DNA from 3 places in the Streptomyces sp. NPDC007863 genome. Region 2 is predicted to be linked to each of the others. Evidence: riboswitches for the same ligand, from Rfam matches in the RefSeq annotation. Region 2 holds a riboswitch; each other region holds the start of a gene.
What was found. Region 2 has a riboswitch for cobalamin ahead of ABZ621_RS33340 (energy-coupling factor ABC transporter permease). Riboswitches for the same ligand answer to the same signal wherever they lie in the genome.
Positions count from the first base shown of each region.

Region 1: another riboswitch for cobalamin. It lies ahead of ABZ621_RS00075 (ABC transporter substrate-binding protein); the one in region 2 lies ahead of ABZ621_RS33340 (energy-coupling factor ABC transporter permease).
Region 3: another riboswitch for cobalamin. It lies ahead of ABZ621_RS17060 (ABC transporter substrate-binding protein); the one in region 2 lies ahead of ABZ621_RS33340 (energy-coupling factor ABC transporter permease).

Region 1 covers NZ_JBEYEI010000001.1:17,594-21,841, reverse strand. Annotated here, with positions in the region: gene ABZ621_RS00085 (heavy metal translocating P-type ATPase) at 1-1,236, opposite strand, end outside; gene ABZ621_RS00080 (metalloregulator ArsR/SmtB family transcription factor) at 1,330-1,728, shown strand; cobalamin riboswitch at 1,815-1,939, shown strand; gene ABZ621_RS00075 (ABC transporter substrate-binding protein) at 2,117-3,136, shown strand; gene ABZ621_RS00070 (iron chelate uptake ABC transporter family permease subunit) at 3,133-4,218, shown strand; gene ABZ621_RS00065 (ABC transporter ATP-binding protein) at 4,215-4,248, shown strand, end outside.
Region 2 covers NZ_JBEYEI010000027.1:75,960-80,207, reverse strand. Annotated here, with positions in the region: gene dhaK (dihydroxyacetone kinase subunit DhaK) at 1-438, shown strand, start outside; gene dhaL (dihydroxyacetone kinase subunit DhaL) at 446-1,057, shown strand; gene ABZ621_RS33350 (PTS fructose transporter subunit IIA) at 1,054-1,461, shown strand; gene ABZ621_RS33345 (hypothetical protein) at 1,513-1,887, shown strand; cobalamin riboswitch at 1,948-2,170, shown strand; gene ABZ621_RS33340 (energy-coupling factor ABC transporter permease) at 2,199-2,897, shown strand; gene ABZ621_RS33335 (energy-coupling factor ABC transporter substrate-binding protein) at 2,897-3,253, shown strand; gene cbiQ (cobalt ECF transporter T component CbiQ) at 3,260-4,009, shown strand; gene ABZ621_RS33325 (ATP-binding cassette domain-containing protein) at 4,006-4,248, shown strand, end outside.
Region 3 covers NZ_JBEYEI010000010.1:19,810-24,057, forward strand. Annotated here, with positions in the region: gene ABZ621_RS17050 (hypothetical protein) at 1-374, shown strand, start outside; gene ABZ621_RS17055 (TIGR03618 family F420-dependent PPOX class oxidoreductase) at 785-1,231, shown strand; cobalamin riboswitch at 1,780-1,961, shown strand; gene ABZ621_RS17060 (ABC transporter substrate-binding protein) at 2,006-3,025, shown strand; gene ABZ621_RS17065 (iron ABC transporter permease) at 3,022-4,146, shown strand; gene ABZ621_RS17070 (ABC transporter ATP-binding protein) at 4,143-4,248, shown strand, end outside.

The sequences.
Region 1 (4,248 bases), on a different contig from region 2:
CAGCTCCAGTCCCCGCGCGCGGGCCGCTTCCACGACGGCGCGGGCGAGAGGGTGCTCACTGGGGTACTCGGCCGCCGCGGCGGCCCGCAGGAGCGCGTCGGCGTCGAGGGCGTCGGCACCGGGGGCGTCGGGGGCGGAGACGGTGAGGGGGTGCAGGTCCGTGAGGTACGGGGTGCCCTCGGTCAGGGTGCCGGTCTTGTCCAGGGCCACCGCGTCGATCTGGCCGAGGCGTTCCATGACCACGGCGGACTTCACCAGGACGCCGTGGCGGCCGGCGTTGGCCATGGCGGAGAGGAGCGGGGGCATGGTGGCGAGGACGACGGCGCACGGGGAGGCGACGATCATGAAGGTCATCGCCCGGAGCAGGGTGGACCGGAGGTCGGAGCCCAGGAGCAGCGGGATCGTGAAGATCAGCAGGGTGACGGCGACCATGGCGAGGCTGTAGCGCTGCTCGACCTTCTCGATGAAGAGCTGGGTCGGCGCCTTGGTCTCGGCGGCTTCCTCGACCATCGCCACGATCCGGGCGATCACCGAATCGGAGGGGTCGCGCCCGACCCGCACGCGCAGGGCGCCGGAGCCGTTCAGGGTGCCGGCGAAGACCTCGTCGCCCGGCTGCTTGGCCACGGGCAGCGGTTCGCCGGTGATGGTGGCCTGGTCGACGTCGCTCGCGCCGGCGAGCACGCCGCCGTCGGCGCCGATCCGCTCGCCGGGCCGGACGAGGACGACGTCGCCGACGGCGAGGGAGCCTGCCGGGACGACCTCCTCCGTGCCGTCGTCCGCGAGCCGTGTCGCCGTCTCCGGCGCCAGGTCGAGCAGGCCGCGTACGGAGTCGGCGGTCCGGGCGGTGGCGACGGCCTCCAGCGCGCCGGAGGTCGCGAAGATGACGATGAGCAGCGCGCCGTCGAGGACCTGTCCGATGGCGGCGGCGCCCAGCGCGGCGACCACCATCAGGAGGTCCACGTCCAGGGTCCGTTCCCGGAGGGCCTTCAGGCCCTCCCAGCCCGGCTCCCAGCCGCCGGTGGCGTACGTGGCCGCGAACAGCGGGCCCCACAGCCAGGCCGGCGCGCCGAGCAGGTACAGCGGGAGGGCGGCCAGGAAGAGCAGCAGGGCCGCGAGCGCCCAGCGGGCTTCGGGCAGCGCCAGGACGCGGGTGCGCCGGCGGGGCGGTACGCGGTCGGGGCGGGGCGTCGGGGCGGCGGGGGTCTGCGGCCCGGAGCTCTGCAGGACGGAGGACATGACGAAGCAACCCTTCACGGGGCCGGCGGACGATGCGCCCACCATACAGGAACACATGAATAGGTCTTCAGGTGTCGTCCGTATCATGGTCCCATGGGCCACGGACCGATTGCCACCAGCACCACGCGCGAACGCCTCGACGCGGTCGGCGCCACCGACGTCGCCGCGACGCTCCAGGCCCTCGCCACGCCCTCGCGGCTGTACATCCTGGCGCGCCTGCGCGAAGGGCCGTCCTCGGTCGGGGAGTTGGCGACGGCCGTCGGCATGGAGCCTTCCGCCTGCTCCCACCAGCTCCGGCTGCTGCGCAACCTCGGTCTGGTGACCGGCGAGCGCCACGGCCGCTCGATCGTCTACGCCCTCTACGACAACCACGTCGCCGAACTCCTCGACCAGGCGCTGCACCACGTCGAGCACCTGCGCCTCGGCGTCCGCGACCTGCCCGCCGAGCTCGACGCGCCGGCGGCCCGCGCGGGCGCCGCCGCAGGCGAGTAGCCCCGCCGGGGAGCAAGATCCGGTTGTGGTAATTTGCCGGGGCCAGTCGCACCCCTGCACGGATCCACGCGGTCCGTGCGGAGGTCAGGGAATCCGGTGGGAATCCGGAACTGACGCGCAGCGGTGAGGGTGACGGGCGGGACATCGGCCACTGGGCCCCGAGGGGGCCTGGGAAGGCGTTCCGTCCGGACGACCCCGAGTCCGAAGACCTGCTGGCGGCCCGGGCGGCGGTCGTACGGCGTCCGGGGAGCACCGTACATCAGGCTCCGCGCATGAGCCGTGACGCAGAGGATCCTTCCCCGTGCCGTTCCCCGTGCCCTTCGCACACACCGCTCGTTCCGTCCGTCCCTCCCGTTCCGCCGGTTCTTCTCGCTCCGCCCGTTCCGCCGTGCTGCTGGTGGCCGGTGCCGTGCTCGTGGCCGGCTGCGGCGCCGGCGGGGCGGCGTCGCCCGGCCCGTCCGGGGCGAAGGCGGCGGACGGCGCCGGGTACCCCGTCCGCCTCGACAACTGCGGACAGCGCGTCGAGGTCGCCGCCGCACCCCGCCGGGCCGTCGCCCTCGACCAGGGGTCGGCCGAGATCCTGCTCTCCCTCGGCCTCGCCGACCGGATGGCGGGCACCGCCACCTGGACGGACCCGGTGCTCAAGGGCCTGGAGAAGGCGAACGCGTCCGTGCCCCGGCTCGCCGAGCGCTACCCGTCGTTCGAGAAGGTCCTCGACGCCGAACCCGACTTCGTCAGCGCCTCCTTCCTCTACACCCTGGGCAAGGGCGGCGTGGCACCGCGCGAGCGGTTCACGAAGCTCGGCGTCCCCACGTACCTCTCCCCCGCCGACTGCGTCGGCAAGGACAACGGCGGCGACGGCGACGGCGTGCGCACCGAGCCGCTCACGATGGACGCCGTGTACGGCGAAGTCCGCGACCTGGCACGGATCTTCGGGGTTCCGGAGCGCGGCGAGAAGCTCGTCGGGGAGCTCCGCGCCCGGGTCGAGAAGGCCAAGGCCGGGGCCGACTTCGGCGACGCGTCCGTCCTGTACTGGTTCTCCGACTCCCAGGGGCCGTACATGGCCGGCTGCTGCGGCGCGCCGGGGATCATCAGCGGGACGCTCGGCGTGCGGAACGTCTTCGACGACACGAAGGAGGAGTGGCCGCAGATCAACTGGGAGACGGTCGTGGACCGCGACCCCGACGTGCTGGTGATCGCCGACCTGACCCGCAAGGCGCAGTCGGCCGAGAGCGCCGCGAAGAAGATCGAGTTCCTGGAGTCGCACCCGGTCACCCGGAACATGACGGCGGTCCGGAAGAAGCGGTACGTGATCCTCAGCGGCCAGGCCATGAACCCCACCATCCGCACCGTGGAAGGCATCGAGCAGCTGGCGGCCGCCCTGCGCACGCACGGGCTCACGAAGTGACCCCCGCCTCCTCCCCCGCCTCCACTTCCGCTGCCTCCGGCGCCTCCGGCTCCGCCTCCGCGCGGTCCTCCCGGGCGCTCACGCCGCTCGCGGGGGCGGCCGGGGTCGCTCTCCTCTGCGTCTCGGTCGCGCTCGCCGTCACCCTCGGTCCGGCCGACATCCGGGTCGCCGACGCCTGGTCCGTCGTCGCCGCGCGCCTCGGCGGAGAGCCGTCCGGCCTGAGCGCGATCCGCGAGGGCATCGTCTGGGACCTGCGGCTGCCCCGCACCCTCCTCGCCGCCGTGTGCGGGGCCGGGCTCGCCGTCTGCGGCGCCGTGATGCAGTCGCTGCTGCGCAATCCGCTCGCCGACCCCTTCGTCCTCGGCGTCTCCTCCGGCGCGTCGACCGGCGCGGTCGCGGTCGTCGTCCTCGGTGCCGGCGGCGGCCTGGTGTCCGTCACCGGCGGCGCCTTCCTGGGCGCGGTCTGCTCCTTCGCCCTGGTCCTGCTGCTGAGCCACACCCTGGGCGGGTCGACGGACCGCGTCGTCCTCGCGGGGGTCGCGGCGATGCAGCTCTTCTCCGCCCTGACCTCCTTCGTCGTGATGACCGCCGCCGACGCCGAGACCACCCGGGGCGTCCTCTTCTGGCTGCTCGGCTCGCTCGGCGGGGCGGACTGGACCGACGTCGGGGCGTGCGCGGCCGTCCTCGCCGGCGCGCTCCTCGTGTGCGGCGGACACGCCCGTACGCTCGACGCCTTCGCGTTCGGCGAGGACGCGGCGGCGGCGCTCGGCGTGTCCGTGGCGCGGACCCGCCTGGTCCTGCTCTCCGTGACCGCCCTGCTGACCGCCGTCCTGGTGTCCTCCGCGGGCGCGATCGGCTTCGTCGGCCTGGTGCTGCCGCACGCGGTGCGCGCCCTCACCGGACCGGGGCACGCGCGGCTGCTGCCGCTGACCGCGCTCGCCGGGGCCGTCTTCCTCGTCTGGGCCGACACCCTCGCCCGGACGGTCCTCGACCCGCAGGAGGTGCCGGTCGGCGTGGTGACGTCGCTGATCGGCGTCCCCGCCTTCGTCCTCGTCCTGTACCGCACCCGGAGCGGCCGATGAACGGCACACCGACGACCCGTACGCCTCCCG
Region 2 (4,248 bases):
TCGTTCGGGGTGGCGCTGAGCGCGTGCAGCACGCCCGCGAAGGGCGGTCCGACCTTCGATCTTCCGCCGGGAGAACTGGAGTTGGGGGTCGGGATCCACGGCGAGCCCGGGCGGGAGCGGCGCGGGATGATGACCGCCGGGGAGATCGCCGAGGTCGCCGTCGACGCCGTCCTGGACGACCTGCGGCCCTCGGACCCCGTCCTGCTGCTGGTGAACGGCATGGGCGGGACTCCGCTCCTGGAGCTGTACGGGTTCAACGCGGAGGTGCGGCGCGTGCTGGACGCCCGGCGGGTGCCCGTGGCGCGCACGCTGGTCGGGAACTACGTGACCTCGCTCGACATGGCGGGCTGCTCGGTGACCCTGTGCGCCGCCGACGAGGAACTGCTGCGCTTGTGGGACGCGCCGGTGGCCACGCCCGCACTGCGCTGGGGACGGTGAGCGGGCGATGAGCACGGAGACGTACGGCGCCGCGTTCGCGGTGCGGTGGATGGAGGACGTCGCGGCGGCCGTCGACCGGGAGGCCGGGCGGCTCACCGACCTGGACGCGGCGATCGGCGACGCGGACCACGGGGCCAATCTGAAGCGCGGGTTCGCCGCCGTGGCCGAGGCGCTGGCGAAGGAGCCGCCCGCGACACCGGGCGCGGTCCTCGTCACCGCCGGCGGGCTGCTGATCGCGACCGTGGGCGGGGCCTCCGGGCCGCTGTACGGGACGCTGCTGCGGCGCGCCGGGAAGGCGCTCGGCGAGGCCGGGGAGGTCTCGCGGGCGGAGCTGGCGGACGCGCTGGCCGCCGGAGTCGCGGCGGTCGGGCAGCTCGGCGGCGCGGTCCCCGGGGACAAGACGATGCTGGACGCGCTGACACCGGCGGTGGAGGCGCTGCGCGAGTCGTTCGCCGCCGCGCGCTCGGCGGCGGAGGCGGGCGCGCTCGCGACCGTGCCGCTGCGGGCCCGCAAGGGCCGGGCCAGCTATCTCGGCGAGCGGTCGGTCGGGCACCAGGACCCGGGGGCGACGTCCTCGGCGCTGCTGTTCGCCGCTCTGGAGGAGGTGGCGGCCCGATGAGCGGGGAGCGGGTCGGGATCGTGCTGGTCTCGCACAGCGCGGCCGTCGCCGCCGCCGTCGCGGAGCTGGCCCGCGGGCTCGCGGGCGGCGGCGACCTCGCTCCGGTCGCGCCGGCCGGCGGCACCCCCGACGGCGGTCTCGGTACGAGCTCCGAGCTGATCGCCGCGGCGGCGAAGTCCGTCGACGCGGGCGCCGGGGTGGCCCTCCTGGTGGACCTGGGCAGCGCGGTCCTCACGGTGAAGGCCCTCCTCGCGGAGGGCGACGAACTCCCGGCGGGGGCCCGGCTCGTGGACGCCCCGTTCGTCGAGGGCGCGGTGGCCGCGCTGGTGACGGCGAGCGCCGGCGGCGACCTCGACGCGGTCGCGGCCGCGGCCTCGGAGGCGTACGACTACCGCAAGGTCTGACCCGCCCGCCGCCGCCGACCGCCCGCCGCCGTCACACTCCCGCCGTCGCGGGTGCGTGACGGCGGGAGCGGCCCGGCGGGAGGCCGTGCCGGCGGGAGAAGGCGCGGGAGAAGGCGAACTCGGAGGCGTAGCCGACGGATCGGGGGCGCGTACGCCACCGACTGGGGCGGGGAGTCGGCCGTCCACTCGGAGCCGATCCCGGCGTACGACGGCGCCCGCGAGGCGCTCGGCGCGTTCGTCGCGACGCTGGACCTGGGCGACCCGGCCGCCGCCGGGCGGGCGTTGCCGGAGGTCGTCGACGCGGACGAGCCGCCGCTGCGCGTCTTCCTCGGCACCCAGGGCAACGAGATGCCGCCCCGGGTCCACGCCGACCGGCTGGAGACCTGGGCGCAGTGGCAGGAGCTGTCGGTGCGGGCGCAGGGCTGAGCACGGAGGCGCTGGGCGCCGGCGCCATGGTCAGGCGTTTCAGAGCGCAAGTGACCGACCCCGCATTGTGATGAAGCAGGTCAACACACTAATGTCACAGGGCCTTGGTGTTCGGGAAACCGGTGCAGTACCGGTGCGGCCCTCGCCACTGTGATCGGGAGGTCCGGCTCCGTCCCTTCGGGGAAGCCACTGCTCCGCCGCGGGAGACCGTCGCGGGGTGGGAAGGCGGAGTCGGGCGGCACTACCGTCAGCCAGGAGACCGGCCAGGGCGCGTTGTCCATCCACGAGGTGCTGGAGAGGGTCTCCCGATCATGCATATCGCCGAGGGGTATCTGCCCCCCGTCCACGCGGCCGCCTGGGGCGTCGCGTCGGCTCCGTTCGTCGTCCACGGCGTCCGCGCGCTCACCCGCGAGGTGCGCGCCAACCCCGAGTCCACCCTGCTGCTCGGCGCCTCCGGCGCCTTCACTTTCGTCCTGTCCGCGCTCAAACTGCCCTCGGTGACCGGCAGTTGCTCCCACCCTACGGGTACGGGGCTGGGCGCCATCCTGTTCCGGCCACCGATCATGGCGGTGCTCGGAACGATCACCCTGCTGTTCCAGGCCCTGCTGCTCGCCCACGGCGGGCTGACCACGCTGGGCGCGAACGTCTTCTCGATGGCGATCGTCGGACCGTGGGCCGGCTACGGCACGTATCTGCTGGTCCGGCGGTCCGGGGCGCCGCTGATGGTGGCGGTGTTCTTCGGCGCGTTCGTCGCCGACCTCTCCACCTACTGCGTGACCAGCGTCCAGCTGGCCCTCGCCTTCCCCGACCCGGGCAGCGGCGTGGCGGGCTCGCTCGCCAAGTTCGGCGGGATCTTCGCGGTGACGCAGATTCCGCTCGCGGTGAGCGAGGGGCTGCTGACCGTCCTGGTCATGCGGCTGCTCACCCAGTCCAGCAAGGGCGATCTGCTGCGGCTCGGCGTGCTCGGCGCGCCGAAGACGGCGGAGCGGCGCGAGGAGGCGACGGCGTGATGAGCAAGAACGCGAAGATCAACGGTCTGCTGCTCCTGCTGGTGGCGGCGCTGGCCGTGCTTCCCCTGGCGCTGGGGCTCGGCGACCACAAGGAGGAGCCGTTCACCGGCGCCGACGGCGAGGCGGAGGCGGCGATCACGGAGATCGAGCCGGACTACGAGCCGTGGTTCTCGCCGCTGTACGAGCCGCCGTCCGGCGAGATCGAGTCGGCGCTGTTCTCGCTGCAGGCGGCGCTCGGCGCCGGTGTCCTCGCGTACTACTTCGGGCTGCGGCGCGGGCGGCGGCAGGGCGAGGAGCGGGCGGCGGCCCGTGCCGGGGGCGGCGCGTCCGCACCGCACGCGGACAAGGACGCGTAGCCGCCGATGCTGCCGATCGACGCGGCGGCGCACAGCAGTCGCTGGCGCCGCCGCCATCCGGCGGAGAAGGCCCTGCTCGGTTTCGGTCTGACGCTGTGCGCGGTGTGCCTGCCGCCGTGGCCGGGGGCGCTCCTGGTCGCCGCGGCGACCCTCGCCGTGCTGCTCGGTCCGGCCGGTGTGCCGGGCCGGCAGCTGTGGCGGGCCTTCCGGATCCCGCTGGGCTTCTGCGTCACGGGAGCCGTTCCGCTGCTGTTCTCGGTGGGCGGGTCCGGTGGTCTCGTCGCCTGGGCACCGGACGGTCCGGTGCACGCCGGCGAGCTGTTGCTGCGGACGGCGTCGGCCTCGCTGGGCGTGCTGCTGTTCGCCTTCACCACGCCGGTGTCGGACGTGCTGCCGCGGCTCGTTCGGGCCGGGGTGCCGGCGCCGGTGGTGGACGTGGCCCTGGTGATGTACCGGATCGTGTTCCTGCTGCTCGACGCGCAGAGCAAGGTGCGGCAGGCGCAGGCGGCGCGGCTCGGGGCGACGACCCGGGCCGCGGTGTGGCGCTCGATGGCGGGGCTGGGCGCGACCTCGTTCGTGCGGGCCTTCGACCGGGCGCAGCGGCTCCAGACCGGACTCGCCGGGCGCGGTTACGACGGCACCCTGCGGGTCCTGCTGCCCGAGGCGCCCGTCTCCCGTCCGTTCCTCGCGGCGACGGGCGTCCTCCTCGCGGGGCTCGTCGCCCTCACCCTCGTACTGGAAAGGCTTCTGCCATGACGACCCCCACCCCGGTCGTGGAGTTGGTCGGCGCGGGTTTCGCGTACGAGGACGGCCCCGCCGTCCTCACGGATGTCGGGTTCGCCGTGCACGAGGGGCGGGCGGTCGCGCTGCTCGGGCGCAACGGCGGCGGGAAGACGACGCTGCTGCGGCTGCTGAGCGGCGGACTGCGGTGCGGGAGCGGGGCGCTGCTCCTGGACGGCGCGGAGGTGGCGTACGACCGGAAGGGACTGACCCGG
Region 3 (4,248 bases), on a different contig from region 2:
GCGACCTGGACGGAATCGCCAGCGCGTTCCTGACGGACCTCGCCCGGGACGCGGCCATGGTCGTCCGCGAGGGCGGGGTGAAGCGCTTCGGCTCGGTCACCCTGGTGACGCCGGGCGAACCGGGCACGCCCCCTCCCCTCGACGGTTCTCTCCAAGCGCTGTCCGTCCGCAGTGGGGCCAGTCGGACCATCGGCAAGGACGATGTCCTGGCCGCCACCACGATGCAGTTGTTCGGCGACGTCCGGCAGCAGGCCCTCGCCCGAGCACGCGAGGCGACCCCGAACACTCGCTTCGGGACTGACGATCCAGGGTGCGGAGGCGGCCGACCCCTTCGTCGTACCCGCACGACCCGAGGCGCCACGCTCGGGACGTGAGCAGCCAGGGGCCCGTGGCCGATGCGAGTACCGGATCGCGTGACCCCGGGGACGACGGCGGAGTCGCGTCACGGTCACCATCACGACCGTCGGCGACGAAGCGCGGCGGGGGATCTTCCCGTGGGCCGGCGCAGTGGAGATCCCTGGGTGTGGATTCGGTTGGGGTGGCCCGAGTCGGTCGAGCCACCCTGCCCGCCTCCTGCGGTCGGTTGTTCATGTCCGCGGTCTCTCCGACGGACCCGTCTCGCATTCGGCGGGACGGCTTCCCGTCAGCTCACCAAGGTCCTCATCGACAAGGCAGTCAACCAGCATCTGCTCCCATGCAGTTCACAAGCGCCGCCCTGTCCTGGATCACCGACGGCGAGATCGTCCGGCCGTTGTCTCCCCGATCCAGGTTGTACTCTCCCCGGATGACCGCGACCTTCGACGAGACCGTCCGCGCCCGTCTGCAGGCCCCCAACATCTGGTACGTCGGCACGGTGTTCGCCGACGGAGCTCCGCAGGTCAGCCCGATGTGGGTGGATCTGGAGGGCGAGGGCGAGCTGATGTTCAACACGTCGGTGGGTCGGGTGAAGGAGGAGAACCTGCGCCGCGACCCGCGCGTCTACCTCTCGCACGCGGACGCCGCCGATCCCTTCGACAGGGTGCAGATCAACGGGGTGGTATCCCGCTTCATCGAGGGCGAGGAGGCGCGCGACCGGATGGACCAGCTGGCCCGCAAGTACCTCGGCAGCGAGCGCTTCGAGTGGCTCATGCCGGGGGAACGGCGCGTCGCGGTCATCGTCCGCCCGGTCAAGGTGCGGCACATCGTCGGGGTGGAGCGCTTCCGGCCCGGCGGCCCCGTCCCCGCTCCCTGACTGACACACTCACCGCGCGCCGGTCGCCCCCTCGGCAGACGGCAGGCGGCGGGCGGCAGGACGGAGGTCTGTCGGCGGAAGCCCGACCCGTGCTTGATACGAATTTCCAGAGGAACGGGGCCTCGGACTGCCAGACGGGACCGTCCCCGAAGCAGCGGGGAGCAAAGGGGGGTTCTCTCGGGCGTCGAGAAGCTCGTCCGGTTCATCCCCTGCGGGCGCAGGGAGCAGCGCTGGACGAGTTGACCAGCGAACATGCGGTCGGGATCATCCCCGCGGGTGCAGAGAGCAGAAGCCAGCGTCCAGTAGACACTGCCCAAGGGTGACGGGTCCACCCCTACCCAGACGGGCGCGTTCCGGCTGACGTGGCCGCCGTCGCCTTCGGGGTCCACCAGCACCGGAGAAATACGAGGTACCGCGGTGTGGTTCGGGTACTTCGGGTACCTCGCGGTCGAGATGCCGGACGGCCGAGGAGGCGGGGTTCGGCCGCCGCCTCGGAGGTCACGAGGGGCGTGCACGCGCATACGCACGCCCTTTTGACGCGGGCGCCGTGGATCGTAGGATCAGCAGGTCATCACCGCGACGGGAGACAGGAAGCCGGTGCGATTCCGGCACGGTCCCGCCACTGTGACCGGGGAGTGCACCCTTCGGCATGCCACTGCGCCGTGCGTGGGAAGGCAAGGGGAGCGTCGATCCGGGAGTCAGGACACTGGCCTGTCGCGGGCCCGATCCGAGGAGCGCGGACTCCCCAGGAGGCTTCACTTGTACGACCGTTCCATGCTGTTCACCCCTGCCCGCCGGCGCCGTGCCCTGCGCGCCGCGGCCACGGCCGTCGCCCTGTCGGCGGCCCTCCTGACCGCCGGCTGCGGCTCGTCGCAGGTCACGGCCCAGGACACGAAGGCCGCCTCCCCGTCGGGCGGAGGTTTTCCCGTCACCATCGACAACTGCGGTGTGAAGACCACGTACGACAAGGCGCCCGCCCGCGTCGTCACCATCCATCAGCATCCGGCGGAGCTCATGCTCGCCCTGGGGCTGAAGGACCGCATGGTCGGCACCGCCTTCCCCGACTCCGCCGTCCTGCCCGAACTGCGGAAGGACTACGAGTCGATCCCCGAACTGGCGGAGAGGGAGCCGTCCTTCGAGACCGTCCTGGAAGCCGAACCGGACCTCGTGTACGGCGGCTACGGCAGCGCCTTCGACGAGAAGGAGGGCCGCTCCCGCAAGGCGTTCCGGGACGCGGGCGTCGACACCCACCTGAACCGCGAGTACTGCGGGAAGAAGCGGGTGACGATGGAGGACACGTACGAGGAGATCCGTACCGTCGGCACGATCTTCGGCGTGTCCGACCGCGCCGACCAGCTGGTCTCCGACCTCCGGGCGCGGGTCGGGAAGGCCTCCGCCGCCGTCAAGGGCGCGCCGCCGGTGCCCGTCTTCGTGTACGACAGCGGTGACAAGGCGGCCTTCACCGCGGGCGGCAAGAGCCTCGGCACCGAACTGATCCGGCTGGCCGGTGGCACGAACGTCTTCGCCGACCTCGACGACGTCTTCGGCGACGTCTCCTGGGAGCAGGTCGTCGAACGCCGGCCGGAGGTCATCGCAATCTACGACTACGCGGGCGCCGGGAGCGTCGAGCAGAAGAAGGAGTTCCTGCTCGGCCAGCCCGCTCTGAAGGACGTGCCGGCCATCAGGAACAAGCGGTTCGTCGTGCTGCCGTTGACCGCCACCCTGGTCGGCGTGCGGTCGGCGTACGCGGTGGACGATCTGGCCCGTGGCATCCGGCCCGAGAGCTTCCGGTGACGGCCCCGGTCACCGACGCCGCCTCCGGGCGGGTCGCGCGACCGGGGGGACGGGACGACGGGCGGGCCGGGCCGGGCCGGCCGGCCGGTCTCGCCGTCGTCCTCGTGGTCCTGGCCGTCCTGCTGGTGGTCTCCGCCACGGCGGGCCTGGCGATCGGCTCGGTCCACGTGCCGCCCGGCCAGGTGTGGGGCATCGTGACGCACGCGCTGGGCGCCGACTGGGTGGAACCGGACTGGTCGCGGGCGCGCGAGACCATCGTGCTGGACGTCCGCGCGCCCCGCGTCCTGCTCGGGGCCGTGGCCGGCGCCGGACTGGCGGTCGTGGGGACGGCCCTGCAGGCCCTGATCCGCAACCCGCTCGCCGAGCCGTACCTGCTCGGGGTCTCCTCCGGGGCGTCCCTGGGCGCCGTGGTGGTGATCGTGTTCGGGGTCACCCTGTTCGGGCCGGTGTCGCTGTCGGTCGCCGCGTTCGCGGGGGCACTCGGTGCGTTGCTGCTCGTCTACGCCACGGCCCGCACCGGCGGCAGGATCACCTCGGCACGGCTGGTCCTGTCCGGTGTGGCCATCGCCGCGGTGCTCACCGCCGTACTGGACCTGCTGCTGCTCACCACCGACCGGGGAAACGAGGCCCGCGCGGTCCTCGCCTGGACCCTCGGCGGCCTCGGCGGCGTCAACTGGGGAACGTTGTGGCTGCCCGGCGCCGCCCTGGTCCTGGGCATCTCCGTCCTCCTCGTGCAGGCGCGCCACCTGAACCTGCTGCTCGCCGGCGAGGAGGCGGCCACCACGATGGGCCTGGACGTGGCCCGCTTCCGGGCCCGCATGTTCGTCCTGCTGTCCCTCGTCACCGGCGTCCTCGTCGCGGCGTGCGGACCGATCGGCTTCGTCGGCCTGATGCTGCCGCACATCGTCCGCCTCGCCGTCGGCGGCGACCACCGCCGCGTCCTGCCGACCGCCGCGCTCGGCGGCGCGGTCTTCCTCATCTGGGCCGACATCGCCGCGCGCGTCGTCGCCGCGCCGACGGAGATCCCCGTCGGCGTGCTCACGGCCCTGTGCGGCGGACCGTTCTTCCTGTGGCTGATGCGCCGCGACGCCCGCAGGACCACCGACCGAGGAGGGGCATGACCGCCACCGAGCTCGTCGTCGACGGCGTCACCCTGACCGCCGGCGCGCACCGCCTCGTCGAGGACGTGTCCCTGACCGCACGCCCCGGCGAGGTCGTCGGTC